Regions from separate parts of the Virgibacillus sp. CM-4 genome, predicted to be linked through region 2. Evidence: riboswitches for the same ligand, from Rfam matches in the RefSeq annotation. Region 2 holds a riboswitch; each other region holds the start of a gene.
The links. A riboswitch is a leader RNA that binds a small molecule or an ion and turns the genes downstream of it on or off. The one in region 2 is predicted to bind thiamine pyrophosphate.
Positions count from the first base shown of each region.

Region 1: another riboswitch for thiamine pyrophosphate. It lies ahead of M948_RS41285 (3-oxoacyl-ACP reductase); the one in region 2 lies ahead of thiW (energy coupling factor transporter S component ThiW).
Region 3: another riboswitch for thiamine pyrophosphate. It lies ahead of M948_RS26785 (thiamine phosphate synthase); the one in region 2 lies ahead of thiW (energy coupling factor transporter S component ThiW).
Region 4: another riboswitch for thiamine pyrophosphate. It lies ahead of M948_RS31680 (YkoF family thiamine/hydroxymethylpyrimidine-binding protein); the one in region 2 lies ahead of thiW (energy coupling factor transporter S component ThiW).

Region 1 covers NZ_AUQA01000008.1:70,870-78,609, reverse strand. Annotated here, with positions in the region: gene M948_RS41305 (SRPBCC family protein) at 1-367, shown strand, start outside; gene M948_RS41300 (GNAT family N-acetyltransferase) at 648-1,103, shown strand; gene M948_RS41295 (VOC family protein) at 1,253-1,630, shown strand; gene M948_RS44080 (phosphatase PAP2 family protein) at 2,018-2,269, opposite strand; gene M948_RS44075 (hypothetical protein) at 2,441-2,599, opposite strand; TPP riboswitch at 2,878-2,978, shown strand; gene M948_RS41285 (3-oxoacyl-ACP reductase) at 3,121-3,873, shown strand; gene M948_RS41280 (LLM class flavin-dependent oxidoreductase) at 3,951-5,258, shown strand; gene M948_RS41275 (hypothetical protein) at 6,069-6,569, opposite strand; gene M948_RS41270 (CPBP family intramembrane glutamic endopeptidase) at 6,605-7,471, opposite strand; gene M948_RS43530 (hypothetical protein) at 7,679-7,740, opposite strand, start outside.
Region 2 covers NZ_AUQA01000001.1:202,906-210,645, forward strand. Annotated here, with positions in the region: gene M948_RS23520 (D-glucuronyl C5-epimerase family protein) at 1-508, opposite strand, end outside; gene M948_RS23525 (acyltransferase) at 532-1,209, opposite strand; gene M948_RS23530 (glycosyltransferase) at 1,235-2,155, opposite strand; gene M948_RS23535 (Gfo/Idh/MocA family protein) at 2,287-3,195, shown strand; gene M948_RS23540 (hypothetical protein) at 3,320-3,532, opposite strand; gene M948_RS23545 (DUF2642 domain-containing protein) at 3,546-3,920, opposite strand; gene M948_RS23550 (hypothetical protein) at 4,119-4,325, shown strand; gene M948_RS43085 (hypothetical protein) at 4,610-4,747, shown strand; gene M948_RS43090 (spore coat protein) at 4,756-5,148, shown strand; TPP riboswitch at 5,417-5,527, shown strand; gene thiW (energy coupling factor transporter S component ThiW) at 5,651-6,148, shown strand; TPP riboswitch at 6,137-6,240, shown strand; gene tenA (thiaminase II) at 6,308-6,997, shown strand; gene thiD (bifunctional hydroxymethylpyrimidine kinase/phosphomethylpyrimidine kinase) at 6,994-7,740, shown strand, end outside.
Region 3 covers NZ_AUQA01000002.1:645,569-653,308, reverse strand. Annotated here, with positions in the region: gene xsc (sulfoacetaldehyde acetyltransferase) at 1-1,709, shown strand, start outside; gene M948_RS26795 (APC family permease) at 2,424-3,917, opposite strand; gene M948_RS26790 (BCCT family transporter) at 4,377-5,915, shown strand; TPP riboswitch at 6,060-6,171, shown strand; gene M948_RS26785 (thiamine phosphate synthase) at 6,265-6,879, shown strand; gene thiO (glycine oxidase ThiO) at 6,863-7,740, shown strand, end outside.
Region 4 covers NZ_AUQA01000003.1:94,429-102,168, forward strand. Annotated here, with positions in the region: gene M948_RS31650 (PspA/IM30 family protein) at 1-421, opposite strand, end outside; gene M948_RS31655 (DUF4178 domain-containing protein) at 500-1,009, opposite strand; gene M948_RS0121800 (pentapeptide repeat-containing protein) at 1,178-1,825, shown strand; gene M948_RS31660 (CHY zinc finger protein) at 1,842-2,150, shown strand; gene M948_RS42815 (DUF1540 domain-containing protein) at 2,255-2,410, shown strand; gene M948_RS31665 (energy-coupling factor transporter transmembrane component T family protein) at 2,600-3,385, opposite strand; gene M948_RS31670 (ABC transporter ATP-binding protein) at 3,360-5,039, opposite strand; gene M948_RS31675 (ECF transporter S component) at 5,036-5,617, opposite strand; gene M948_RS31680 (YkoF family thiamine/hydroxymethylpyrimidine-binding protein) at 5,610-6,224, opposite strand; TPP riboswitch at 6,321-6,425, opposite strand; gene M948_RS43190 (hypothetical protein) at 6,646-7,026, shown strand; gene yidC (membrane protein insertase YidC) at 6,966-7,730, shown strand.

The DNA of each region.
Region 1 (7,740 bases), on a different contig from region 2:
CTTTGATGCATGGGTTAATCCAGAAAAAGTAAGACAATGGATGTTCCCGAATGGCAATATGGTAAAATGTGAAAATAATCCTAAAGTTGGTGGCTATTTCATTTTTGTTGACCGCCGTGAGAGTGAAGATATTCAGCATATAGGGCACTATTTGGAATTGGAGCACCCTAAACGCATTAAATTTACATGGGCTACAGTGGACGACCTACCTGATGCAGATCATGTAACTGTTGAGATTAACCCTTCAGAAAATGGCTCAGAGGTAACTTTAACTCATGAGGTAGATCCTGAATGGGCAGAGTATATACCTCAAACAAAGAAAGCATGGACCGTAATGCTTGAAGCAATGGACAAAGTATTAAGTTGAAAAAATTTTAGTTAGGTAAATTATTCAATATTCATCAATTGGGCACTTTTCTGTAATAAAGATCGGCGCTCGTATTGTACATAAGGGCCATATTATGGAATAGAATATGGTATAGTTAAAAATCTAAAAAGTTCCACATTGTAATTTTAGACAATACTTGTTAAGGGAGGCGTTCATTATGGCAAACAAAAAAGCTTTTTTCAATAAGAACTTAAAGGGGACAACGCCTAACTAACAAATTTGGCTTAGCGTTTCCCCGAAATTTGAAAGGGGAAAATGTATACTTACAGGTAATGTGAAAATTGAAGAATTGAACGAAGGAAACTGGTATGAATGCTGTGATTTGAAATTACCAGAGAAACAAGCGGAGTATATAGAGTCAAATGCTATATCAATTGCCCAATCAAAGTTAGAACCGTCATTAAAACCTTTTGCAATTTATTTTGAAGATAAAGTAGTGGGTTTCCTAATGTATAACACTGAAAAAGAGGAACTTGATGGTTATTGGATATTTAGAATAATGGTTGATGAGAATTTTCAAGGTAAGGGTATAGGGAAAGCTGCAACAAAGTTAATGATTTCAGAGATGAGTAAGTTGCCAGATGCAGAAAAAATTGTTGTTGGTTATCATCCAGAAAATCAGGAAGCTAACCACTTATATGCCAATTTGGGATTTATTGATAATGGTGACCAATTTGGAAAAGAAATTGCTGTTACCAAATATATAAACGAGTGAAGTTAAATAAGGGGGGAGTCGTTTTTTTGGTTCTCCCTTTCAAATTTAATAAATAGGATATTCCAGAATCGGACATTTATACTTAATAAGCGCCAATATTGAATCAAAGGGGCAGATTCTTGAGTAGCGTTAGGGAGCGGTGATGAGGTATGAGTGTACTTTTTAGAGTTGAGTTGTATGTAAAGGATATTGAGCGATCCTTAAAATTCTATCAAGATATTATTGGACTAGAACTCTACGGCAGAAATGAACGTTCAGGTCGTTTCAACTACGATTGCTTTTCATTGTTAATTGCTTCCGAATCAATCCTAGAGGATGTTCATTTTTTTAACAGTAAAGCTAAAAGTGACGTTAAAGGAAATGGTTTTGAATTAATTATTGTTGTAGATGAATTGGAAAAAGTGTATCAGCGATGTCTTGATAGTAACTACCCAATTGAAGTTGATGTGGAAAAATACCTCTGGGATATGAGAGGGTTTAAGATTACTGATCCAGATGGGTACTTTTTAAGAATTACTTCTAAATGATGTATGTTTACATAAACAATACTAGCTAATAGAAGAAGAAGACTATTCAATCAACGGGCGCTAGAAAGCACCTTGAGAAACATAGTATACGGAATTGAAATAAAGGCTAATAAAAAATTTAATTTCGGTAAGAAAACATTCTTTATATTAATAAATGCCATTTTTGCTATCATATATTTGATAAAATACCCCCTCAAAGATGGGTGGCATGATGCCATAATCACCCAGGACTCCTTAAAAAATAAGGGTTTATAGGTCATGAGTTTGTCTCATGACCCTTTTTGACCTTATTTTGAGGGCATTTTTCATAAGGTTTCCAAACATTACTGAATCTTTTTTCGAACTGCAACTGTAGTATGAATTTGTTTTGTAGTTTCAATATCAAAATCAATTTTCTTTTGATCTACTTTTATTCAGGACTGTTTGTTCACCTTTTTCATAAATAGCTATTAGCTTACGCACAACATTTAACTTAGGTACCACTTTGTAAACAAAGACTGCGACTAAAATACTTATAGCTGCTCCAACAATGACATCAGCTGGATAATGAACACCAGCCCAAATACGTGAAAGTCCTACGAATATCGCTATTATAATCCAAAATATTCTCGATCTCTTTTTAAGAAGAAAGTTATACAAAATGAAAAGAATAATATAGTGTGGTCACTTGGAAAAGAATTATCTATTTCGTGATCTATTAGATGATTCACATGAGATAATTCCTCAAAAGGTGGATCATTTGAATATATTATTCCGGAAATTTTTCCGATTATTTCGGCTAATAAGTAACCGCAAATAATCATCATTCGATTATTTTTGCTTCTTGTAAACCAAAAAGCTATGACCTAGGGCTAATAAAAATACCATATATTCAGCAACGAACACTATAGTAGGATTAAGATACGTGAGATCCTTACCTAGATTATTCACCATTCTAAACAAGTCAATATTCATTTCACTTATACTCAAATACTTTTCCTCCTTATCTTAACTGAAGAAAAGTATATATGTATTCTATAATGTAATAAATTGGAATTTTTTATATTTCGCTTTCACTTTTGTAAGGCAATTATATACTATATTATAATAAAAAGTCCTCTCCGTTGGAGGAGGGGGGTTTGGAGGAGAAATTTATGTTATATGTACAGATTCACCATTTTAGAATAACAAAGTTATAGAAATACTTTAACTAACCATATATCCTTGACATAAATTTTTTAAAACTATAACATTTAATATAAATTAATTATATGCACTAGGGGTGTTATTTAACTGAGATGAGTATTACCTCAAACCCTTTGAACCTGAACTAGCTGAAACTAGCGTAGGAAAGTGTAAACTCTAATACATACTTAAAGAGCGAATTGTGCCTTATTTTAATATGTAGTTAATTGTTTTACGCAACTTTCCTGATGGAAGGGTGCGTATTTTTTGTTCTATTATAATTTATTATAAATTTCATCAAAATTAAAAATATAGGGGTTGTTATGATGACTAGAACAGTGTTAGTAACAGGTAGTAGTAGAGGTTTAGGGGCAACTATTGCAAAGACATTAGCACAACAGGGATTTCAAGTGGTTATCAATTACTATCAAAGCAAAGATGCTGCTGAGAAGCTCGTTTCTAAGATTGGAAAGGAGAATGCTATTGCAATTCGGGCTGATGTAACAAATCGTGAAGAAGTAGATAAATTGATAAAAAAAGCAACGGAATATTTTGGTCAAATCGATGTTGTAGTCAACAATGCATTAGTAGACTTTAAATTTGATCCAAACAAACAGAAACCCTTCACAGAACTCACTTGGGATGATTATCAAAAACAACTAGATGGTACTTTAAAAGCAGCATTTAATGTAGTTCAAAGTGTCATACCTCAATTTATTGAACGACAAAATGGAAGTATTATAGGTATAGGTACTAATTTATATCAAAATCCTGTTGTACCCTACCATGAATATACAACAGCTAAAGCTGGATTAATAGGTTTCACACGTAATATCGCTTCTGAATTAGGATTATATGGTATAAAAGCGAATGTAGTTTCAGGTGGATTATTAAAAACGACTAACGCCAGTGGTGTTACAACACCAGAAGTATTCGATTTAATTGCTCAAACAACGCCATTGAAGAAGGTGACCACACCTCAAGATGTAGCCGATATGGTCGCTTATTTATCATCGGAAAAAGCGAACGGTATTACAGGTCAAAATTTCACAGTAGATGGCGGTTTGACAATGAACTAATAGCTTAAATTACCATAGATAATCTTTCAAAAAAAGAAGTATACAAGACAATTAATAATTATCTTGAGGTGTAAAAAATGACAGAAACGAAAGAAAAACAACTACACTTAGGTGTTTTGCTGTATGGTTGTGGACACCATCAAGCTGCTTGGTTAATGCCTGACTCAAGCGTTGAACGTATTGGAGACATTTCTTATTATCAAACATTAGCACAGTTAGCGGAAAAAGGTTATTTTGATGCAGTATTCTTTGCTGATAATCAATCATTTCAAGGTAAAGATTCTAGTGATATGCCAGCATTTTGGTTTGATCCAGTAGTCAATTTAACCGCTATTTCTCAAGTGACAAATCATGTGGGATTAGTTTCAACAATTTCAAGTACTTTTTCTAATCCTTTCACAGCTTCACGACAATTATTAAGTTTAGATCATATTACAAAAGGACGTGTTGGTTGGAATCTCGTTACGTCCATGACTGATTTAGAGGCGTTAAATCACAGTATGGAAGAACTACCTTCCCATGACAAACGCTATGAAAAGGCAGATGAATTTGCTGCTTTAATGAATAAGTTATTTCTTTCATGGGACAGCGGTGAGTTTCTTCATCATCGAGAAAAAAGAAAATTGATAAATCCTTCAAATATTCAGCCTTTTAAACACGATGGTACCTATTTTAAAGTGTATGGTCCATCCACTACGCCAAAAAGTCCGCAAGGCAAACCAGTATCAATGCAAGCTGGGGCATCTAAACAAGGCATTGCATTAGCCGCAAAATATGCCGATGCAGTCTATTCAGTGTCGTGGAACTTAAAGCAAGCAGAAAAATTTCGCGACAAATTAGTCGAACAAGTTAAACAAAGCCAAGACAGTAATAGACATATTAAAATATTTCCTGGCTTAGTAACCTATGTAGGTCATACTCATGAAGAAGCTTTAGCCAAAAAAGCAGCATTAGATGAGCAATTACCTCTTGAAACAGCCCTAAAGCGGTTGAGTTTCTTTATTCAGCAAGACTGCATGAATTGGGAGATTGATAAAGAAGTACCTCAATTACCCCCAGTAGAAGAATTCACTGGTCCAGTTGGACGTTATGAAACAATACTAGAAATTATTAATGATACACAACCTACAGTAAGAGAATTATTAGGATATCTTAATGCAGGCGGTGGACATTACACGCTGATAGGCACACCCGACGAAATTGTGGATCAGATGGAAGTCTGGTTTGAAGCTGGTGTGGCTGACGGATTTAATCTTATGCCTCCTACATTACCCGGTAGTTTAGAAGATTTTGTTGAACTAATTGTTCCTGAAATGCAAAGAAGGGGTATTTTTAGAAGGAAATATGAAGGTCACACCTTCCGTGAACATTTAGGATTAACATAATAAATTATTATAAAATGACTGTACTAGTTGAAGAGGTAAGATGTCACAATAATATTTTTTTCGAGGATTTCCGTAAAGATTCTGATATTTTTTCGGAAGCATCCTTTTTCATTTTATCGGTAAGATACGTATAAACTTTCATAGTCGTATCAATGTCCTCATGGCAATAAGCCTGTTCATACGAATTGATCTAGTTTTTGTTACAAAAAGGCATTTGTTGGTAAAAACAGGTGCCTTTTTATCTAGTAAAATAATCAAGTTAGTAGTATAATCCTATTAAGAGAATAGTAAATTAATTTGTATGGAAATAATTTCATATTGTGAAACATATTCTCGCTCAAAAACTAATTGCGATTAAAAAAGAACGCCTTTTAACTGGCGTCCTGTTCCTCTTTGTCTTAGCATTAACTTTTTCACTTCTGTTGAGTTCTCGTCTGTACTCTTTAAGTATCCCAATGCTTTGGCTAGATAGCAACTTTCTTAGTATTATCTCGTTTACAATAAATACGATAAAACCTACAATTACGAAAATATACGCTACAAACAAAGGTGTTGAAGATAGTGATACAGTAAGAATTCGAAAGATACCAATAGCAAAAATAAGCAAACTATATACAAATGTAATAACTGTTCGAGTTTTATTTTTTAATTTCAACTTTCAACTTCATAAGAGTGGCAAATACATTACTATTGTTATAGTATATACCTTGATTTTCAAAAATCTGGACCTAATTAGAAGGACTCACTACTCGCTTAATACGAACGCTTCAGAAGTCTCGATTTCAAGACTGAGTTATACTCGTTTCAATTTTAATCAAATAAGATGCTTTCAATAAATTCAGATTCATTTTTATAAATCTTGTACATAAAGTACATCAATACTGTTACAGCAAAGTGGATAGTTGATTCAAGAATATTATCTTCAAAGAGTATGGTTGTTCTAAATGTGAGGTCGCTTGTTTTTAGGGTAGCGATATGTATTTTGTCTAGTTTCACTTCAATCTCTTTGCTCCAATTTTCTTCAATTTGTATATCTTGACCGTTGATATCGCCCTTGACACAAAAATAAAGGAGGCTATTACCTGGTTTATCTTTAAAAAGGTAGGTCTCCTTCTCTGTTTTTATGACATATGTGGCAAAAAGAAAATTTCTGATACCGCGTTTTTTTATCCCCATTCTGACTGTGAGACCATTTGTATTGGTAAATGAAAATACATGTCCTTTTTCACATCCGGAAATATCTGCTTTTTCAATTACCCCAATAATCTCTTTTTCTTCATTTTCCAATGCAATAGCCTTTTCTTTTTTCATGTATAAAACATCATTGAATTGGTATTGTTTCAATTTTATCGTTCCTTATTTTCAGACTTATTTTTTCTTTTGTCAATGATTAACAATACGGACAACGCCACAATACTAAATACTACGATAAATAGAAACGACAAGTATAGTGTCATGAATCCTCCAAACATCTCATCAAACTTTAGAATAGCGACATCTGGTTCATACACACCGCCCATGGAAATATATCTAGCTACTTCAAGGTAAACAATATGGAAGATAATGCTCATCCATATTGTTCCTGTATATTTTTTATATAGCTGTAAAGCAATCCCAAAAGTGAAGAGCAATATAAAGTAATCTATAGTTAGCGCAAATGGTTCACTAAAGAATATGGACTCCAATGACATCACCGTAATCGGCACACAGATGAAGATGAATGATTGCAAAACCAATGAGGTGATAAAGCGATACTTCTTATGCAACTCTTCGAATATTAGTCCACGGATAAAGATTTCTTCTGGAAATGCCTCATACATAAATGCTGTCACGGAATTGATTAAAATAGAAATGATCACACTTGCTGTCAGGTTCAAACTGACGTTTTCTATGCCACCAAATAAATAAGCTGTTAAAATTCCTGATAAGAGTAAAGTAAAAGGCAATGCAATTCCGACGATCAACTTAGATAATGAATTTACACCCTTTACCCCAATATTTGTGAATATGTTTGGACTTATTCTTTTAAGTACAAAAAGTAAAACAAGTGTCAACCCAGTAAAAATCACTCCTTGTAGGAGCATGGCTATTTGTCGATCCATATCTTGAGTTTCTATCAAATACCTTCCGACATTCCCCGATACAAAGAGAAATAGTGATACGAGTACAAAGTACAAAAGCAACCGGCTAATTCTGAATTTCGAAGAACTCAATTAAAGGCTCCTTTTTTATTAGTGTAGTAACGTTATAAATTACGTATCAACCAAGTCACTAGTTTCAATTTTCTTGAAATTAGTGATAAAATCAACCCTACTATCGACATCTAATGTTGGAAATCGATTTACTAAACCTTTTTCAATTAAATGGCCCTTTTAATGAATAAGGGCACATTTACTTCCTCCAGAAATGCGCTCGTTTGATTAACTATTGTTATGCGTGTTATAAATAACCATTGCACCCATATAAAATATAGAGGAGGAAA
Region 2 (7,740 bases):
AATACCATGGAGCCTTTAACTTTTCTAGCCTGCTAGGATAATAAGCATGATCAAATTGATATGCCCAGCCTCCTTGAGAATTTTGGTTTTGTAAAAACCATGCTGCAACAGATAAAAATTTCTGTTTACTTTGTTCATCCTTATTTTTCAGGTATAAACTATAATGTTGTAAACCATATTGGGCAATAGTAGAAGGATTAAAATAAGTTCCAAATGGATAGACAGTTTTTGGAATACCATCATGAAATTCTACACTCCAGTTCTCCACCCCGTTTTTATCATAATGTAAATAATTCCCTCGAAAATCGTACTGATTAATCTCGGAATAACGGGCTTTGGAAACATGGATCTTTAATAATTTCTGACCCTCGATCCATTCCTTTTCAGCGAAATATCCCTTCTCTAATAACGTGATTGGAACAAATAGCTCATTCCCAATCTTCTTTCCTTTACATTCTAAATGTTGATGCATCACTACACGAATATCCTCAGGCCGTCCTGATTCCATTTTTATATCACCCTCAACTTCTGTTAAGATTGTAATTTTTTAGCAGGGATACCTACAGCAACTATCCCATTTTCAAGATGTTTAGTGACAACAGAACCTGCACCAACAATCGTATTTTCACCAATGTTTACTCCAGGCAGCAGTGAAGCGTTATTCCCAATTTTAGCTCCTTTTTTTATGTACGGTCCCTTTAGGGAGTAGCTTTGTGCTCCCATATATTTGTCATTCGACATCGATACACATGGACCTAGAAATACATTATCTTCAATTGTTGTATCCCCTGTCACATATGCCAGCGTTTGAATGGTACAAGATTTTCCAATTATTGTATTTAACTCTACAATGGCCGCCCTACCAACAATCGATTCATCTCCGATCGTAACATTTTCTCTAATACTTGCATGGTCGCCAATAAACACATCTTTTCCCACTCGTGTACCAGAATAAATAGAGACGAGCTGCCCAATTCGCGTACCAGGTTCAATCACGAGCTGAGTCGCCTTAGATGTTTTTCGCATTCTCTGATTTATGCTAGGCTTGACACCAATAACGCAATTACAACCAATATGGACATGATCACCGATGGTTGTACCTTCTAAAATAATCGAATTATGGCCGATAACAACGTGCTCACCAATGCTAACGTTATTTTCTATAACAACATTATTTCCAAACTGCGAGCTCTCTGGAATAGAAGCCAAACAAAAACCTCCTCAAGTTATACTATTATTGTAGTATACATTTAATTTTTTCAATTAATTGGTTTGTTCTTTGTTGAACGCTATGATGCTTACGTACAAATCGGTACCCCTGTTCGGCAATTTGTTCACGTTCCGTTTGATGACTTAAGAAATATGCCGCTTTTTGCTCAAAATCATGCTCATCTATTGGTACAAAATGAATCCCTGGTATAAATCCAATATCCTCTAGCTCATTAAACGTAGGAGCCAGTAGCAATGTTTTACAAGCAAGAGCCTCAAAATATTTGATTACAGGATAATGAAGTTTTGATGGACAAGTAAAAAGTATCTTTGATCTGTTTATTTCCTTGGCATAATTCTTACCAATCATCTTCTCTTGTTGTTCTTCCTCATTAAAATGATGGTACCCTGGATGTGGATGATACACGAAATCTGCCCTTCCTTGATAGGTATTGATAATACGTTGTCTTAATGGATAAAGCTCATTTACCGCCCCAATCATTAATAAATTGATATCTTTTTTTAATCTGTAGTCCTTACATAATTCTATATTAACGAAATGTGGAAACCATTCCATTTTATTTTGAAATTCCGGATATACCTCCAAACATTTATCACGAACGACTGGAAACAAATAATCAATGTTGTTTTTCTGTATATAATTCCTTCGAAGACTTACAAAACGATGAACATCATTTATAAATAGTCCAGTAGGGATATCCACATGTGCAAGCCCCTTTATTATTGGCTTCATTTGCCGATCGATATCATTGAGAATCAATATAAAATCCGGACGCACATCAAGTTGTTTCAGGATATAATCAATATGTCCTGATTTTCTCCACAGCATGACGTGAACAAGACGAGATAGTTCCTGCTCTAAGTAGAAGTAATTTCTATTAATCATCTGTGAAGTGTCTTCAGCGATTAATAATAGACGAATCATATTGCCACCTCCCTTCTTAATTGAACAGGTCAAAGGCCAATTTTATTTATTTGTGTTATGTCAGTCTATCTCGCTTACAAGCTCATGCATACGATATAGAACAAGGAGTCATCAGAGTGAGGAGATTTATTATGAGAGTTGGTGTAATTGGCACAGGAAAGATGGGAGAAAATCATATTCGAACATATTTATCCATGCATGAACACTGCCAACTAGTTGGTATTTTTGATAAAGATGAACAAAGGGCAAATGATATGGCGAACAAATATAATGTGAGACAATTTCAATCGATGGATAACCTTCTCCAACAAGTTGATGCAATAAGTATAGCTGTACCAACTGAATACCATTACCCAATTGGCTTAACCTGTATTAAGCACAACGTGCACATCCTAATGGAAAAACCAATAACTAGTACGGTTGTTCAGGCAAACGATTTGGTCAAAAAAGCGAAAAAGGCGGGAATAAAGCTTCAAGTCGGTCATATTGAACTATTTAATCCAATAATTCAATTACTGATAAAGGAATTAACAGATGAAAAGATCATTGGAATGGAATTTCATCGAATGAATCCATATCATCACCGTATTAAAAATGTAGATGTAGTAGCTGATTTAATGATCCATGACCTTTATATCCTACAAGCTATTCTTCAAGATACCATTGACGACTTTCATGCTTTTGGTAAAATCATTGAAAACACCCCAAAACACGCGGTTGTTATTGCTACATCTGTTAAAGACATTATTGTACAATTAACCGCCAGCTTTAAATCGAAAAGAAAAATAAGGTCTATCCAGATTTTAACCGAAGACGCTCTATTTGATGTCGACATCATTCAAAAGCAATTAAAAATCGTACGATCAGGCATAACAAGCATAACTGTGATTGATGATGAGATCGAACCGCTCCACTTACAGTTAATGGATTTTATACGTTGCATCCAAAACAACGATCAACCAAAAGTCTCGGGCGAAGATGGGATAAAAGCACTTCAGCTTACCAACCAAATCGGTAATGCAATAAGTAAGTTGAATTAAGTATTGTCAGCGTACACTTGGAAGTGTACGCTTATCATTTCATCGTATGACTTTTGGAATAAACTTATGAAAAAACAATATAAAAAATACCCTGAACTTTATATCAGGGTATTTTTTATTTTATTTAAGCTGCTACAGGGAAACGAACGAAGTTAATTGCGTCTAACGATATATAGATTTTCACATTATCACCGTATCCGCTGCTTACATCAATTACTAATACCAATTCCGCAGTCACTGTTGAAAGAATTCCTTCTATTAAGTTGTTATCTGTAGCTACCTCAACAGTAGAACCCAATTGCGTTGCAAGTTCAGCTGCAAATGCATCTTCAAACATTTATAATCCTCCTTTATAGTTCACTGACAAATTCAATCTTATCGATTCGGACAAGTGCTTGTGACCCGGTATTCTCAATTACAACAACATAATCATCTCTTACTGCTAGCAATGTCCCTGTTACCATTCCAAAAGGAGTGGTTAGTTCTACTTGTTCATTAACTAAACCTAAAAGTACATCTCGGATTGTAGTAGGCGTGTCAGGTGTACCCCCATTATCTCCTGTGTCTCCAGTACTGCCGGTACCACCTAGGTCAAGCCCAACATCTACACCAATTCCTGGTAAATTTAGAGATACATCTGAATTTATGCCACTGCTATTAGCTAGGTTCTGGGACAATTGATTTAGCAGCTCTAGTAGACTACGCTGTCCATTTGTTAGTGCCAATGATATTCATCCTTTCTATAATATATTTCTATTCAATATATGTACCACAATAGCCATTAGTAAGGGCATTTATTTCATGGAGCGATAATTCCACCTTTATCCTATAGATTCATATAACCCATAAATAGACTAGTATCTTAGCACGATTACATCTTGTGAGAATATACTATATAAAAAGCTTTGCTGGAGGTGGAAGAATTGAGTAAAAACAATCAAAATAATAATGCTTCAAGCCATATTGTCGATTTTCTTTTAGATGCAACATTAAAAAAGCACGGTGTTACGTTAGATAAAACGAAAGTAAGTGAAACAGATAAAGAAACACTTAGAGATATGGTTAGCAAGCTAAGGAAAGATGTGGATGGCGTAATGAAAAGTAATAATGAGGAAGATGAAACAAAATAAATAATAGACAAATAGATCAATTTTTAAAACCCCCTATATTCAAAGTTAAATCTAAATCCCGGTAAACCAACAAAAATTACCGGGATTTCCTTTTGTCTTTTAAAAAACAATTATTTCTCCAATAAATAGGTAGTTTATCTTGGTACAATCACCCTTCCTATTTCAATTTTGAGACATAAGATATTCTAAACGAGAAGAAGGAGGAAATAATACTATGTCAAGATCAAAAGCGTTTGAGAAGTCTTGCTGTGAAGATTGCGGCAGAACAATAGATAGGAGAAGACGTGGTCGTCATGAAAATGTTTGTGACAGCTGTAGTAATGTACGTCCAAGTTATGATTCTTGCAATGATTCATGTCATGATTCATGTCATAATTCTTGTAATGATTCCCGAGGAGAAGATAGAAAATGGAGAGCCTTAGACACATCGATGTGCCATCCATTTGATGATTCTACCGTAGATCAAGAAGCAAGCGGTGAATTGAAGAATGTTCAACAATCTATTGAATCCATTATTATCAAAGATTCTTGTGATGTAAATGTGACATCATCTGACATTCAAGCTGCACTTAATGTACAGGTAGCGCTACAGGTTGCCATTGCTATTGTAATTAGTATCTCTATTGCAGATGGAAATCAAGCAGACGACGTAACACAAGACCTATTTGCTAAACTAAAATCCAGCCAAGTGAATAAACAGCAAGTATTTATTGAAAATTCTCGTGGCGTAGAAGTATCTACTTCCGATACAGATATCGCGATCAACGTTCAAGTGTTGCTTCAAATCTTGATTGCACTAGTTGTTAGATTAGATATTCTATAATTTTCAACCTACAAAATAACCTATTAAATAATCATAAACGAAAAGGCCATTTTCTTGTGCGAAATGGCCTTTTCATTTACTTAAAAACCTTTAGATATCCGTACGTATATAAGGGTTATAAAGTATAAGTTTAATCAATCGTTTGCTTAAACTAGCTTTTATGGTTCGTAGTTTTATTAATTGCTCATTCGGTTTATGAATGACAAACATGATTTGATTTGTTATGCTAATAATAAAGCTTAGTGAAGTGAAACATAACTAAATATTCGTAGACTACTAGGGGTGCCCATGGCGTGGGCTGAGAGGAAGCAGTTGAGCTTCTGACTCTTACAGACCTGATCTGGTTAATACCAGCGGAGGGAAGTAGTAGGCATAGCGTCTTTCTATTTCATAAACCGAAGCCAGGTCCCCAAAGGATCTGGCTTTTTCATAGTCGTAAAAACAAACAGAGAACATTTACTAAGCTTAAATATATAACAAGAAGGAGCTCATTTATGAATCCATGAGAAAAACCTATTTACTAACATACATGGCTGTATTTATAGCGATTGGTACGTTAGGAGCCCAATTTCTTTGGTTTCCTGCTGGAATTGCTAAGGCTTACCCTGTGCAGCATGCTGTAAATGTCATAGCTGCCATTACATTAGGACCTGGCCCAGCTGTAGTGATTGCTTTCATAATCGGTTTATTACGAAACATGATCGGTCTAGGTACACTGTTAGCATTCCCTGGTGCGATGATTGGTGCTTTCCTAGCAGGAATGCTTTATCGTTGGGTAGGTAAAAAAATAGCTGCTGTCTTTGGAGAAATTATCGGCACAGGAATCATCGGTTCTCTCTTTGCTGTCCCTTTCGCCAAACTATTTATGAATAGTGGTACAGGTGCACTATTTTTTATGCCATCCTTCTTGGCAAGCAGTATATCTGGAGCATTTATTGGTTGGATCATCTTATTAAAAGTAAAACAAGAACATATTATTCGTTTACAAGGAAACTACTAGGGGCGCCATGTTGCTGAGATAAGGAACGCTTCCTTTGTCCCTTTGAACCTGATCTGGCTAATACCAGCGCAGGAAAGTAGTGAGGAAATTAACATAACACTCCTCTATTTATCTACTTTAATTCCTCTAGTAGCGTCCCATAATAAAGGAGGCTAAATGATGTGTTTCACAGATCATTTAAGACAAGAAAATAATGATATCTTTGCGCTCATTTTTGAACATCCATTTGTTCAAGGCGTCGGAAATGGAACGATCCCCGATAAAGCCCTTGCTCATTATATTAAAGCGGATTTCGAATATTTGAATGCATTTATGCAAATTTATGGGATAGCCTTAGCAAAGTCTAAAAAGCGAGAAGATATTGCCTATTTCTTTGACCAAATAAACTTTGTATTAAATGATGAAATCCACCCCCACCGAAATTTTTGTGATCATATTGGGGTTAAGTATGAAGATTTACAAGGACACCCTCTTCCACCAACAGCAGACCATTATATAAAACATATGATGTACCATGCCCAAATGGGGACATCCGGTGAAATACTCGGAGCACTACTTCCATGCCCATGGACGTATTTAGAAATAGGGAAAGAATTGATGAAGCAATTCCACCCAACAAGAGATCATCCATTTTATGACTGGATTAGCTTTTATGCAAGTGATGAGGTAGAGAAAACAACAACTGAAATGAGAAGCCGGCTCGATATATTAGCAGCCAATGCATCAAAATCAGAACAAGATCTAATTAGCGAAGCTTTTCGAAAAAGCTGCCAGTTGGAACTTAAATTCTGGGAGATGGCTTACACCTGTGAAGAATGGCCGGGAGAAAAGAAGGTGACCAATCAATGAGTATACCTCCAAGTGTACTAACTATCGCGGGAACGGATCCTAGTGGAGGTGCAGGAATACAGGCAGACCTTAAGACATTTCAAGAATTGAAGGTTTATGGGATGTCTGTCATTACTTCTGTGGTTGCTCAAAACACAACTGGAGTCCAAAACATCCATCACTTACCAACAGGGATGTTACATGATCAATTACAATCTGTATTAACCGATATGCCAGTTCATGCGATAAAAACAGGAATGATTGCTAACCGAGATATGATGGAAGTAATTGCTGATGCAATACCAAAAACAAATGCACCTTACGTAATTGATCCTGTTATGGTAGCAACAAGCGGTGATCCTCTGATTGATGAAGAGGCAAGGGGGTTTCTTAAAGAACAATTATTACCAATAGCAACGTTGGTTACCCCAAATATTCCCGAAGCGGAATTTATTATAGGAAATTCCATCAATAGCCTAGCGGATATGAAAGAAGCAGCCATATCAATTGTCCATACGTATGGACCAAAAGCAGCTCTTATCAAAGGGGGCCATTTACAGGGGAAAGCAATTGACTTTTTGTATGATGGATCACAACTTCATACATTTGCTGCGGACCGATTTGATACGAAGAACACCCATGGAACTGGTTGTACTTATTCAGCAGCAATTACTGCAAACTTAAGCAATGGGCTTCATTTAATCGAAGCTGTTCAAATGGCAAAGCACTATGTGACCGAAGCAATAAAGCATTCCTTTCCATTA
Region 3 (7,740 bases), on a different contig from region 2:
CTATCGTTGAAACATTAGTTTCAGAAAATGTAAAGGAAGTATACGGAATTGTTGGGTCAGCCTTTATGGATATGCTGGACTTGTTCCCGACAGCAGGTATTCATTTTTTGCCAGTACGGCATGAGCAAAGTGCAGCACACATGGCAGATGCATATACACGTGTCTCTGGTGTAGCAGGTGTTGTTATTGGGCAAAATGGTCCAGGAATTACGAATATGGTAACTTCTGTTGCTGCTGCCAATCAAGCGCATACGCCAATGGTTATTATATCACCCTCTGCTGGTACCCCTACCATTGGTTGGGATGGGTTTCAGGAAGCAGATCAGGTTTCGATCTTTGAAGCTATTACAAAGGAAACCGTTCGGGTTACTCACAAAAGTCGTGTAGCAGATTGTTTGCGAACAGCATTTCGAATCGCTTATGCAGAGCGAGGGCCTGTATTGTATGATATTCCACGTGATTTATTCTATGGAGAATTAGAGGATCAAATTCTAGCTCCACATCAATATCGGGTAAACAATCGAGGAAGTGGAGATCCAACCTCCGTAAAAAAAGCTGCAGAGCTTTTAAAAACTGCGAAGTATCCGGTTATTATTTCAGGGCGTGGAGCTGTAGATGCTGATGGGGTGGATACTATTAGTAAGATTGCCGAGCATTTAACCATTCCGACAGCTGTTTCGTATATGCATAATGATGCTTTTCCAGCAGATCATCCACTTGCTGTCGGCTCAATCGGCTACATGGGATCGAAAGCAGCAATGCATACGTTAAAGAAAGCGGATGTTGTATTAGCCATTGGCACACGCTTGTCCGTATTTGGAACGCTCCCATGTTATGATATTGATTATTTTCCAAAAGAAGCGAAAATCATTCAAATAGATATTAACCCGAGAAATATTGCAAGAACCCATCCCGTAGAGGTTGGAATAATTGGGGATGCAAAGTCTACAGCAGATGAATTATATAATCAGCTAAAAGAAACAGTACCACATGGCAACAAAGACCTTGGTCGTTTAGAGGAAATAAGCAAATTAAAAGGGGAATGGGAGCAGGAATTGGTTGACCTTGCCATGAAAGATGGGGAACCGATTAATCCAAGACGTGCTCTGTTAGAACTAACGAAAGCCTTACCTGATAATACGATTATATCAACAGACATTGGAAATGTGTCCTCAACAGCAAATGCATATTTGAAATTCAACCAGACAAGGCGACATATTGCCGCATTAACATTTGGTAATACTGGTTTCGCTTATCCAGCTGCATTAGGTGCACAGCTTGCTGAACCAGATTCACCAGTAGCGGCGATTATTGGTGATGGCGCTTGGGGGATGAGCTTGCACGAGGTAAGTACAGCTGTTGAACAAAATATTCCTGTAATTGCTTGTGTTTTTAATAATAAATCATGGGCAGCTGAGAAGAAGAACCAAGTAGACTATTATGATAATCGCTTTATTGGTTCCAATATAGAAGCTCCTGATTTCGCAGAAGTTGCAAGGTCAATGGGGGCTCTTGGCTATACCATCGAAAAGCCAGAAGATATGGCACCAGTAATTAAAGACGTATTACAGAAAAGAAAGCCGGCAGTACTTAACATTTATGTAGATGGAACACAACTGGCACTGCCATTTCGGAAGGATGCATTGAAAATGCCTACACGCTTATTGGATAAATACAAACACCTGGATTATGGAGTGTGGGGGAAGTAAACGAAATCAAGAATCACCGTGCCAAAGTTTGGCACGGTGATTTTTTTACAAGTTAAGGAAGTATAAAATTTTGGTTGGATAAAACGCTTCTGATGAGAAAGCTCTGTTTAGCTCTTAGCGCCAAAAACTAGGAGATTTCCCGTCGTGTCCTACGATAAAGAAGACTTGCCGATTTTTGAACGAAGTGAAGAAAGAGGCTTCATCACACTTATGCCCGTAGCGAAAGTCATCATCAATTCGGTTGCATGATGTCCGACTAAAACCGTGCTTTGGGCTAAGTCATCGGCATACCCCTATGAAGGGGCATGATTCCATTATCTCCTACGGTAGAATGATCGGCTAATTTCGCCACTTTGCGTGGCAATACCGCCCCAACCTGCTTGGCAGGTCGCAGTCCGTACATCTCTGTTCAGGGAGCTTGCGCGCTTGTTCTTTCGGTTTTAATACTTGAATTATTAGCTACGGCTAGCTTAAGCGTGTGGGGATGGTGATGCTTCATACGAGGGTATCTCTTGAAGTGCATTCGTATTACGTCACCCTTGAAAAGGGTGGTTTCCTTTTCAAGGGCATAGGTCAGACGTGAGGTGATCCAGGACGTTCGATTTAGCAACCTTCTTTATAGGTACCTGAGATCTAGTTCCTGTCTAGAGCCAGGAGCTTATTAAGACACATTTATTTTCTTAATGATCACACAATCGTATCTACTAACATTCGTTACTTAATATGCTCTTCCATAGAGGCTACATTGGAATTGGCTTCCTTCTCGTTATATTCTCCTAGAATCAAGTAATCCATTTCCGCTTTAGGGATTGCTCGATAGCTTTTAAATCTTATGAGGAAAAAGATAGCTCCTATTCCCACCCATACAAATAGGGCGATCCAAGATGGTTTATCCAAAAATCCAGGAGATCCTGGAATAACGAGTAATAAGAAAAATCCAGCTGCGCAGAGGATGCCTAGTAGTGAACAGAGCTTTCTGCCAGGTGAAACGATTGACTTTTTTGTACTGTTATGCAGAGAGGTTCTATCAGACCATTTAAAAAGTCGATATGCTACGAAACAGGCGTAGAAGTAGGCGATTGTCACTCCTAATGCTGACATGTCAACGACCCATAATAAAGCTTCTCGGCCAAAGAATGGGGCAAGTAAGGTAATGACAAGTGTAAATAGGATACCTATGTGTGGTGTATTATGTTTCGGATGCAATCTTCCAAAAGCGCTCGGTAGCACTTTGGCTCTTCCCATCGCAAATAATAGGCGGCTTGTTGACATGTAAAATCCATTTAATCCGGTAAATACTCCCATCATGAGCGCAAAGGATAATAAGATAACCCCGACTGCACCATAAGTATTTTCAATGATAGCACCTGTCCCCCAAGCAGAACCAGCTTCTACAGCGCTAGTCCAAGACTGGCCGACACCGGAAGCAATAATAGTTAATGAATAAGTTATACTAGCACAAATTAATGCAATAACTATAATCTTAAAGGATTTCTTAGGAGGAAAATCAAATTCCTCGGCTGCTTGTGGTATGTTATCGAAGCCAATATACGCCCAGGGAGCTATTGCAACAATCGCAAGAATTGATGATAATGCACCTATTTCAGGTTTAAAGAGAGGCTGCAGATATGAGAAAGAACTTGAAGGGTGAAGCACCATAGATATTACTAAAACGATAACACCACCTATTAATGCTATGCAAAAGATAAATTGAGAAAAGCCTGATAGACTTGCACCACGTATGTTAAGAAATGCAAAGACAATCAAAGCAAGACAAGCAAGAATAACCTCTCCAGTATATACCTCCCACTCAGCAATACTGTACATATAGCCCTGCTCAATAATAGACGGTAATACAAATTTCCCTAAAAGTGCGAGTGCAGAGGCATTTAAGGCAACAATAGACATATACCCTAGTGTTAAAAACCAGCCGCATAAAAATGCGTGATACCTACCTAAACCGTAATAAGCATAAGCAAATTCACCTCCGGATACCGGTAGCTTTTCAACTAAGAAACCATAGCTAACTCCTATAATAATCATTAAAACTGCTCCAATTATAAATCCAAGAATAACTCCTAATGGTCCTGCCAATGACATCCAATCTACTGGCAAGACAAATGCCCCCCAACCAATAGCAGATCCAAAAGCAATTGCCCACACCCAATGTGGTTTTAATGTTTTGTTCAATTGTTTACGCTCGGTCATCATTATTCTCCTCCCGAATTTTGTAAGCGCTTAACTTAAGTGGGTATTAGTATTATTAAAGCATGCAAAAAAGCTGAATACAATTATATTCTGAAAATTTAATCATTACAAAAAATAATAAGGTTAATGTTTAAAAATTATAGATATAAAGGAGAGACCAGCCCCAACTGGAGAGAGCACTGCTCCAACTCAAGAGAAAAGACTGCTCAAAACAGAAGAGTTCTGACGTTTACATGCCCACCTGGTCAGTCCTATTTGACGCTTATGAACGCAGTTCTTATTCACTTGACTTGACAGGTTTTTAGAAAAAATGTATCCTTAAACGCTGTATGTTAATTTAAAATGCTTATTAAATCTCACATACAACTGACGAAAAAGGTAAACATAAGAAAAGTCAGTAGATGGTTATGTGAGATTTTTTTGTATGGAATTGAGAGGAGCAGATTGTTGAAGAATAGAATGAAGCAAGATCAAACCATAGATAAGCCAGTTCTTTTTCTAAGTGGAGGGGCGCTACTTGCCTTTGTGATTCTTGCATTAATAAACCAGGAAATGGTTACAAATACAGTTAATACGATGTTTAACTGGTCGGTAACCTATTTCGGCTCCATCTATCAAGTTCTGATGGTTGGGACTTTAGTTATTGCATTAATACTAGGCTATTCCAAATTTGGGAAGATTCGATTAGGAAAATTAGAAAAGCCAGAGATCGGAACGTTCAAGTGGATCTCGATTATCATGTGTACGCTGCTAGCGGCGGGTGGTGTCTTCTGGGCTGCTGCTGAGCCGTTAAGTCACTTTTTAACCGTACCGCCACATTTCTCAGGAATTGAAGCTGGCACTGCTGAAGCAGTAGTACCTGCACTTGCAGCAAGTTTTGTCGATTGGGGATTTGTCTCATGGGCAATTTTAGGAACATTAGGTACGATTGTACTCATGTACTCCCATTATCATCGGAACGCACCATTAAAGCCGAGATCGTTGCTTTATCCGATATTTGGGGATAAAATTATGAGAAAAAGTGCACTTGGTACGTTTGTTGATGCCTTTTCGATTGTGTCAGTGGCAGCTGGTACGATTGGTCCAATTGGATTCCTTGGATTACAAGCAGGTTACGGATTAAGTGCATTGTTCGGTGTACCAAATAATTTAGCTGTGCAATGTCTTATTGTTATCGTCATTGTTCTAGCAGCTGGGATTTCTGCTGCGACAGGGATTCATAAAGGAATTCAAATATTAAGCAGCTATAATATTATACTGGCAGTTTGTTTAATGGTGGCCGTCCTTATCCTAGGACCAGCACTATTCATTTTTGATTCGTATGTGCAATCATTTGGATTATATGTTCAAGACTTTCTAACCTTGAATACGTTCCGTGGAGACGGAGCTTGGCTTGGCTTATGGACCGTCTTTTTCTTTGCCTGGTTCATCGGCTATGGTCCAATGATGGCCATGTTTGTTAGTCGTATTTCACGTGGACGTACAATTCGTGAGCTTGTGACTGCTGTTGCGGTAATTGCTCCTGTAGTAACAACATTCTGGTTTACTGTCGTTGGTGGAACAGGGATTTTTGCTGAAATGAATAACCCTGGTGCCGTTTCTGAAGCCTTAAATAGTGCTGGACCTCCAGCAGCAATGATTGCTATCGCCGAACAGTTACCGCTTGGTACAATTATCGGTTTCTTCTTTTTAGTGGCAACGATTGTATTTGTTCTAACAACTACCGATTCAATGTCATTAACTATTTCGATGGCGATCACAGGCAACGGAGATCCATCTAAATTCTTACGTGTATTTTGGGCGATTCTTATGGGACTTGTCGCAACTGTACTCATCACTATTGGTGAGGATAGTGTTGGATCGTTGCAATCCTTTATCGTCGTTACGGCTGTGCCAGTATCCTTACTCATGTTAACCACATTCTGGACAGCTCCGCGTGCAAGTCGTGAACTTGCGAAAGAACAAAAGATTGATGAGAAACAACGCTATACCAAATAGCACAGATTTGAAGGAGCTGGTTTTTAAGTCAGCTCCTTTTTTTATAAAAGAACAGAAAGAAGAATAGAAAATTGGTCGTTTTTGGTAGACGAATAGTCCAAAATCATGTATTTTATAGACAAATGTCTATTAAATAATTAAATTACGCTTCACTAGGGGTGCCTTTACGTAATGGCTGAGATACATGTGAGACATGGAGACCCTTTGAACCTGAACTGGGGTAAGAACCAGCGGAGGAAAGTGACATGACTAGTGTGTATCGACGATATTATTGAATATGCTGAACGATTCATGCCACTTTTCCTTTGCTGGAAAAGTGGCATTTTTTAATGAAAAGGAGAAGGGAGTTATGAAATTAATTGCGGTGACGAGTGGTTCACAGAAGGAAGCGCGTCTTTTCCAGGTAATAATGGGCATTAGTCCATATGTTGACGCTATCATGTTAAGAGAAAAACAGATGACCAAGAGTGGCTATTCTTTGTTCGTTCAACGACTACTTGCACAAGGTCTTCCAGCAGAAAAACTAATTATTCATGTCCACCAGATTCTACCTAAGGAGACAGCTGTACCAACGCTTCATCTTCCGGAAAATAGATTGCCAGAGGTAGACTGCCTCCAAAAAAAATACCCTTGTTTACAAATTGGTGTATCGACGCACTCCCTTGAAGTAGCCAAGAGGGCAGAGCAGGTAGGCGCTGCTTATGTTTTGTATGGGCATGTCTTTTCAACAGCGAGCAAAAAGGGAGTAAAGCCAAGGGGAGTAAAACAATTAGCGACAGTCGCGAAAGCATTGAATATTCCCGTATATGCAATTGGTGGAATTACAACCGGGAAGGTAAATGATATATATCAAGCAAAGGCAGGTGGGGTTGCTGTGATGTCAGGTATCTTCAGCCATACTGATCCATTAGAAGCAGTAAAGTCATTTCGAAAGGAGGTGAACGGATATGAAGGAACACGTTGATGTAGTGATTATAGGTGGAGGCGTTATTGGGCAATCCGTTGCTTACTATTTAAGTAGAAGTGGGGTTGCAACGACGGTAATTGAACAAAATAGAATTGGAAGAAAAACTACACAAGCTTCTGCGGGCATGCTTGGGGTGCATACAGAAAATGATCAGCAAGGTACGTATTATCAATTTTGCCAAGCAAGTAGAAATATGTATGCATCTCTAAGCGACGAACTATTTTCGTTATCAGGGATTGATATCCAGCTTTCCACCAACGGTATGCTCGAGATAGCTACGAATGAAGAACAGAAGCAAAGACTGCAAGCAAAACAAAAGGCATTTGAAGGCTTGGAATGGTTGGATGGGGGAGGGATTAGGCAACGAACATCAGCATTAACGCATGCTGTAGGAGGATTGTACATGCAGCAAGATGGGAATGTGGAACCTTTGGCTGTATGTGAAGCTTTTAAACAGGCGTCTTTAGGAATGGGCAGCCAAGTAATCGAGAATTGTCGCGTTGCGAATATAGATCGTGTCCGTGATGTTTTTCATATCCAATTCGAGAACGGTGGTATCTCAGCGGATCATGTGGTTGTTGCGGCTGGTGCGAATAGTGGGAAGTGGTTTGAAGCAACAGGTTTAAAGAATCCGATGATCCCGACAAAAGGAGAATGTTTTGCCATCAAGCCAAGCGATCCCTCTATTGAGCAGACATTATTTTTTCACAATTTGTATTTGGTGCCAAAACGAGATGGACGCTACATTATTGGAGCAACTAGTTATCACTACGATAGCAGTAGCTATACGTCAACAGGAGGCATTTTTGAGTTAATGAATCGCCTATTTAGGTTGTTCCCATCCCTTCAGCAGGAAGA
Region 4 (7,740 bases), on a different contig from region 2:
TTAAGGAGTCTTTTTTCAGCTTCATTTCTTGATATTCAGCTTTCATCTCATCCAATTTCGTACGTAGAGAAGTAGAGTCTTGCTTCGCGCGATCATACGATTCTTTTAGAGAATCAGCAGATTGTTGATGTGCTTTTTTATCCTCTAACGCACGTTTTGCTAAATCATCATTTCCAGCTTCAATCGCTTTAATCGCCTGCTCATCCCGTTTTTCAACCATTTTTTTAGCATCTTCGTATTTACGGAGCATCATTTTTTCATTGGCAATTTGCTTTGCTACAGCGGATTCGGCTTCACGGATATCTTCTTCCATATCACGCATGAATTGATCGAGCATTTTTACAGGATCCTCTGCTTTATCAAGGGCAGAATTCAATTCGGATTCGACCACGGTTTTCATTCGTTTAAAAAATTTAAACATCTTGTTCATTCCTCCAATAATTTTATTTAAAATGTAAGTAACTTAATGATGAAATTTGTGAATGTTTAGCTTAGGAAATTATTTACTCGCGATAATTTTTAATTCAAATTCTTCAATGGTATAACCAGTACTAACTTCTAGTTCGGATCCCCATTTTTCAACTGATAGGAATTTTTCTTCTTCATCATCCATGTAATCAAAGTAGTTACACGTGGTTCCAGACAGATTTTCGCTTCGCCCAACACCTGATACATTAGCAGTACCAGATTCGTCTAAATAATATGTTGTACCATTGTATTCTAATTGTTTGGGGATAGGTTCTTGAAGAGGTAATTTGATTTTCTCATACATTCCAAGGTTCAGTTCATCATCCATCTCAACACTCAACCATAATGTTTTATGCGTACCTTGCAGCTGATATGCGTGCCATTTAAAACCATGATCATTATAATTGATTTTACCTACCACTTTGTAATCTTCTAGATCAAAAGTTACAATATCATCCATTTCAAGATTAAACATATTTCGCTCTTCAATCGCGTTGCTTGATTCTTTTTTCTTACCAAATAATTTTCCCAGTATGCTCATCTATTCACCTCAACTTATCTATTCTTAACTTCATTATACTAATACGAATGAAAAATGTATAAGTTTCAGTTTTTATAAAAATCATTAAGGACTTTTGTATGAACATTCCGTGACAGAAGAATTTCATGTACAATTTAAGTAATAAGTAGAATGGAGAGGAGGGAATGTATGAAAAGAAAACAAAGAGCCATTCACGAGCCGGAACTACCTGAGAATTTGGAGGAAATCGAGCTAACGCATCTTTCTTATCATGATCTAATTGAGCTGTCGCGGATTGAAAAGATAAAGGGGCCATTAGTGGGGGAGCATGTTCGTTTTGAAGAAGTCTACTTGAAGAAAGTAACGTTATCTCAATCACAACTCTCCTTTTCTAGATGGACGGATGTGATTTTTGATGGATGTGACCTATCAAACGTTGATTTTCAAGATGCATATTTTAATCGTGTTGCATTTCATAATTGTAAATTAGCAGGTGCGGATTTTGATCAAGCAAACTTCCAAGATGTGCAGTTCATCGAATGCGAAGCCCCCTATTGTTTATTTAATCAAACGCTATTACGAGATATGGCTTTTCGCCAATGCTTGTTAAAGGGCGCTAATTTTATGGAAGTTCAATTTGACAATGTTCAGTTTGGCTATTCTGTCATTCAAGATGTTACATTCACAGGTTCCTCATTAGCTTCGATTGATCTAAGTAATTGCCAGTTTCGTACCATTCATCTAACTGGAGAAGAGTTAAGGGGAGCAATCATATCAGCTGAACAGGCTGTTTCATTTATTGAATTATTTGGCGTACAAGTAAAATACGACGAATAGTAGAGGTGATGAACAGGTGATACCTATTTATGGACAAGTAGTTGATCAAGAAACGAGATGTGTACATTATCATTCAACAAAGGATATCATTGCAATCAAGTTCAAATGTTGTGGAAAGTATTATCCCTGTTACCAATGCCACCAAGCAGAAGGTCATAAAATAAGTGTTTGGAAAAAAGAGGAATTTGATAACAAGGTAATCCTCTGTGGTGTATGTAAAACGGAATTTACGATTCGCCAATATCTACAAATGGATAAATGTACTTGTTGTGGATCTATGTTTAACGAAGGATGTAAGCTGCATCATCACTTATACTTTGAATGAAAAGGATGTAAGCCGCAGTATGTTGCATCGAAAGAATATACAGAGACTAAAGTATCAATCACCTCCTAATTGTTAATCCTAATACATTAAGGAGGTGTGATACGTTGGCTAAAGATGTACTTTGTGAAGTGAATAACTGTGTGTATTGGAGCAATGGGAATAAATGTAATGCAGATGCCATTTATGTAGTCAGTCATAAAGGTAAGCAGGCGTCCACCAGTAAAGAAACCGACTGTAAAACCTTTGTTCCAGAATCTTAAAATTTGTTTGGGGGGATAACCTTGGTAGGTTATCCCTTTTAATATGATTATTATTGATAATAATAATCAATTTCATTCATGTTTATACATTAATTTTTTCTAAGGTGATTTCTCCCTACAATGAAGCCAAACAATCGCTTATTGAGCGGCCAAATGCAGAAGAATTTAAAACGAATATCCTTTTCTCCCCTAGAACTGTCCCTTGTACCAACTGAAATATCCTAACTTCATGGAAAAGAGTACGGTAATTAGAAATACGATTAGCATCATGCCTAAAAAACCCCAATCCTTCCATTTCAATGTAAATTGACGATAAAACGTACGATCTCGATCCCCGTTAAATCCTTTTGACTCCATCGCTATTGCGGTACGTTCCGCTTTTCGTATAGCCCCGGCCAGCAAGGGGATAGCAAATCGTTTATATTGTTGAATGGAACCTTTGATGCCATTAGCACGATGGATTCCTCTAATACGATGCGCTGATCGGATTTGAATTAATTCTTCTTTTATTAATGGTAGAAAACGGTACCCTGCTAATACGCCATAAGCAAGTTTAGGTGGAAGCTTGAACTGCTGCATGACACTCAAAATAAAATCAACCATGTTTGTTGTAAAAATAAACATAAATGATAAAGAAGCAAAGGCGAGCATTCGTAATGTTAATGCGGCTGCTACTGTTACATCTTCTTTTGGTAAATCCCAAAATAGAATGTGCATCGTGACACCCGGATTCGTTGGTTGATCTGCAAACGCAATGGTTGTCCAAAGCATGCCAAAGGATAATAAAAAAATAACCGAGAAATAAAGCGTGTACCATTTCCATGCTACTTTTCCACATATAATGGTAACCATTACGGTGAACATGCAGTAAATTAATGGTGTAAAAGGGTCGAATACAAACGTCAGTAAACAAACTAAGAGAACAACTGTAATTGCTTTCAAACTGGGGTTAAGTTGATTTAGAAACGAACACATGGCGATCCTCCTCCATTTGTTGTTTCAATTGAATTCGATTGGGATAATCTAAATGCCATCGTTTAATTACTGACTTTTCTTGTTTCCATAATTGATCAGGCGATTGATCAGCTACAATTTCCCCTTTTTCTAAAACAAGCACACGATCAGCGTACTTATCAACCAGATCCATATCATGTGTAACCATGATAATCGTAGTGCCTTGTCTATGTCTTTGCTCCAACAGATCCATTATTTTCGCAGTGGAGGCAGCATCTTGTCCAAATGTCGGTTCATCTAAGAAAAGGACCTGTTGATCATCCACAATCATTGTTGCTACACTCAGTCTTCGTTTTTGTCCTTGACTTAATGAATAGGGATGCAGATGCCCCGAACCCTGTAATTCACAATGTGATAGCGTGTTCTGAACTTGTTCCTGAATCACGCTTTCTCGATGCTCACCGCCTAGTCGTAAACTAAAGGCAATCTCGTTATAAACCGTATCTGTGATAAATTGATGTTCAGGATTTTGAAAAACGTATCCAATTTGTTTTCGTACATCTTTCTCCTGCCATTCATTAAGGGGACGTTGATATAAGCGAATATCACCATTGGAAGGTTGGTCTATTCCACTTAATAAACGCGTCATGCTTGTTTTTCCGCTTCCATTCGGTCCGACGATTGCTACAAAGGATTGATCGTATAGACGGACAGTTAATTGGTTTAGAATTCGCTGCTGGTTTTTATAAAGATTCACATCCGATGCAGAGAGAATAACGTTCTTTTTCTGTGGCTTTGCTATCTCTACACGGTTTCTTTCTAAGAAGCTGGCATCCATAGTGACCGATGATAACACATCCTCGTTTGACAATGGTATCTTCTTATAACTTGCCTTGTTTTGTCTGGTAGCTGTAAGTACAAGATCAGTTATTTTAGGTAGCCTAATCCCTTGCTGCTGAAGCATTTCTCTATTTGTTTCAATAAGTTTAACGAGAGGACCATCATAGATACCTTTGCCTGTTTTGGACAAGATAAATGCACGGTTGATAAAAGTAATCCAGCCTTCCAGTTGATGTTCAATAACGATAAGCCCGATCTGCTGTTCTTTGCATACATGTCTTATTGTTTGAATAAATTCCTTTGTTGATTTTGGATCTAAATTAGCAGTTGGTTCATCGAGAACAAGATAATTTGGTTGTAGTGCAAGTACGCAAGCGAGTGCTAACTTTTGCTTTTGTCCACCAGAAAGTGTATTTATTGAAGCATGCTTATACGAGCTTAATTGAACCAATTCTAATGCCTCATCGATCTTTGCTTCTATTTCGTTGGAAGGTGTGCGAATATTTTCTAGTCCAAAAGCAATCTCATCTTCCACCGTTAACATACAGAACTGCGTTTCGGGGTCCTGAAATACGACTCCTACTTGTTTACTTATTGTACCAGGATGAGCCTCTCGAATGGAGTGATCGTATATATGGATATCGCCTTTGAGCATACCTTCCAATTCTCGAGGGTATATCCCATTTAAACAACGTGTCAGTGTACTCTTGCCACTTCCACTTGGGCCTAGTAATAGCATTGCTTCCCCTTTATTTAATTGGAAACTTAGCGTTTGGATAATTGCTTTTTCATCATTTCCATCAAACCAAAGAGAAAGTTCGGAAACATTAATCATGATACGGAACGTTCCTTTCTTATTTGTTTTCCTAAAGCAAAACTGGAAAGTACGCCCGTTTTGGCAAGGGAATCGCTGATGGTTTTCCCAATTAAGCCAGCAATAATGGCACCACTAATCATTCTGATGACCAGCATACTTACAATATAAGGGGTGGAAAGAGCGGTAAAACCGGATCTAAAGTAACCCCATACAAAACTAAAGATAGCGGCGCCAATACCAGCCAGCATAAGGACCCATAAGGAATAACGCTTGTATCGAGTGGCAGCAAAGGCAGCCTCTGCTCCTAACCCTTGAATCATTCCTGTAATAATAATAATCGGGCCCATCGCGTTTCCTAGCAACATTTCGACGGTAGCAGCAATCGTCTCTGATAAAAACGCTGCTCCTGGTTTGCGAATGATATAGGCAGCAATGATAGATACGATAAACCAGATTCCAAATATAAAATCGTAACCAATTGGTCCTAGCAAGGATACGAGGAGTTTTCCAACTGGTAAAAATGCTAAATAAACAATTCCGAACACGACGGCAAGTACGGACATCACAATGATTTCTTTCAACTTCCAGTTATTCATTTATTTTCTCCTTCTTTGAAGGGCTGTTGGCAGAAATCGTGGTTGTCATAACAGTATGTGAAGATTTTAAATTTTCCATGTTGGTAAATACGCGTTCAAGGCCATCAAAAACCTTTTCACCATCGCCATCTAGTCGTGTTGCATAGTGAATAGAAGAAACATCAATACCATGTAATTTCATTTCTTCGATTTGGTTATAAATCATATTCATATAATTTCCGCCTCCTAGCGGATACAATGAAAACTTTCCAGCTACTTCCTGGCTCATTCGTTTTAGTAATTTGGTATTTAACCGCTCATCATCCTCTGATAAATAAACATCTCCATCAGAATCTCCAGGACAGCCGATGGAATAGGTGCCACTGAAAACTACATGACGACCAGTGTTTGCCGCATGTAGAAAGAGCGCCTTCGTTACATCAAAAACATGAGATATTCTCCCTCGGACACAGGTTTCTACATCTGTCGTTTTCATCCAAACCTTCGATGTATCAACTTCCTTTAATGAAGCTGTAATAACATCTACGAATTGATCCGTCATTGGATAAATAGCAAATGTACAGCCTGCAATCCTACTTGTGCTACATGTGATCGGTTGGTTGTTCAACGTAATCTCCTCCTTATCGATACATACACAAAAAAACTGCATTCTTGGGAATGCAGTCTTCATAAATAATATGATAAGGCAATGCCTTTTCCATTTTATTGAACGACTGCACTTCCCCACGCTAGTATTATCTAGATCGGGTTCTAAGGGTCAGATCATTTTCCTCTCAGCCATCTTAAAATAGCTCCCCTAGTGCAATAAAAATAGATATGCAGTTTTTATATGTCCATCTATTAGAATAGTTGAATTCGAATCATTTGTAAATATGTTAGATTTTATCTTGTCTTTTAACTAATTAAAAAAATCCAGGAAAATTTTTCAGGTCATGTTGAATCATGGTAATCAGGTATTAGGCTTAGGAATAGGTTTAAGCTGTGTTATAATTAAGAAAGATTTAAGCAAGAAAAGGAGGTGAGTATAAATGACGATTGAGTTGTTAAATGAACTTTTTAATGATGTATCTCCGCTATCACTGTATTTAAGTCTATTATTGACGATTGTCACGACATATCAATTTCTAGCTATCGATGCTAGAAGTATAATGGAAAATAACAATGTATTAACGAGGGAATATCATAATCAGCGGGTAAGATTATTGCCAATGCAGGAACTGCTAGGAGAATGTGCAGAAATCTTGCAATGGTTAGTTAAAAAGACGAAGCGTATCGCTTCACCAGACGATGATACAGACCAGCAGTCCTTCTCGTTTTTTAAAGATTTATTACAACGAGGAGGAAAACAATGCAAGGTCAATTTATACTCACTTTTCTTAAAAAATATGCCATTGTCGGTATCATTCTAATCTTTTTTTTAACGGGGTGCCAAGCAGATAGTGGATTATTTCATTTTGACAATCCATTCTCCGGGCTCATGAAATATGTAGCTGTGTTATTTGGAGGGGATTATGGTCTATCCATTATTTTAATAACGGTGCTTATTCGTTTGCTCTTAATGCCTTTATCATTAAAACAAACAAAAAGCGGCGCTAAGATGAAAGAGAAAATGAATGAAATGAAGCCTGATATGGACGCTATTACAGAAAAATATAAAGGGAAAACAGATCAAGAGTCCAAAACCAATATGCAACAAGAAATGATGCAGCTTTATCAAGAGCATCAATTCAACCCGTTAACCTCTATGGGATGTTTGCCAATGCTTATTCAATTTCCGGTGATTATCGCTTTTTATTATGCAATTAGAAACTCACCGGAAATCGCGACCCACTCATTCTTATGGTTTAATCTAGGCGAAGTTGATCTCATTTTGCCATTTATTGCAGCTGCGATATATTTTATTCAGTCACGTGTTTCAATGATTGGTATGGATGAAAAACAAAAGAAACAAATGGCCATTATGGGACTTCTTTCACCTGTGATGATTGGGTTCATTTCATTTAATACCCCAGCAGCTTTGCCGTTATATTGGACGGTCAGCGGGATATTTCTAGTATTTCAAACATTACTTGCTAAAAAATTATATTACCCTAAAAATGCTGTGCAGCAATGAGTTTAGTAAA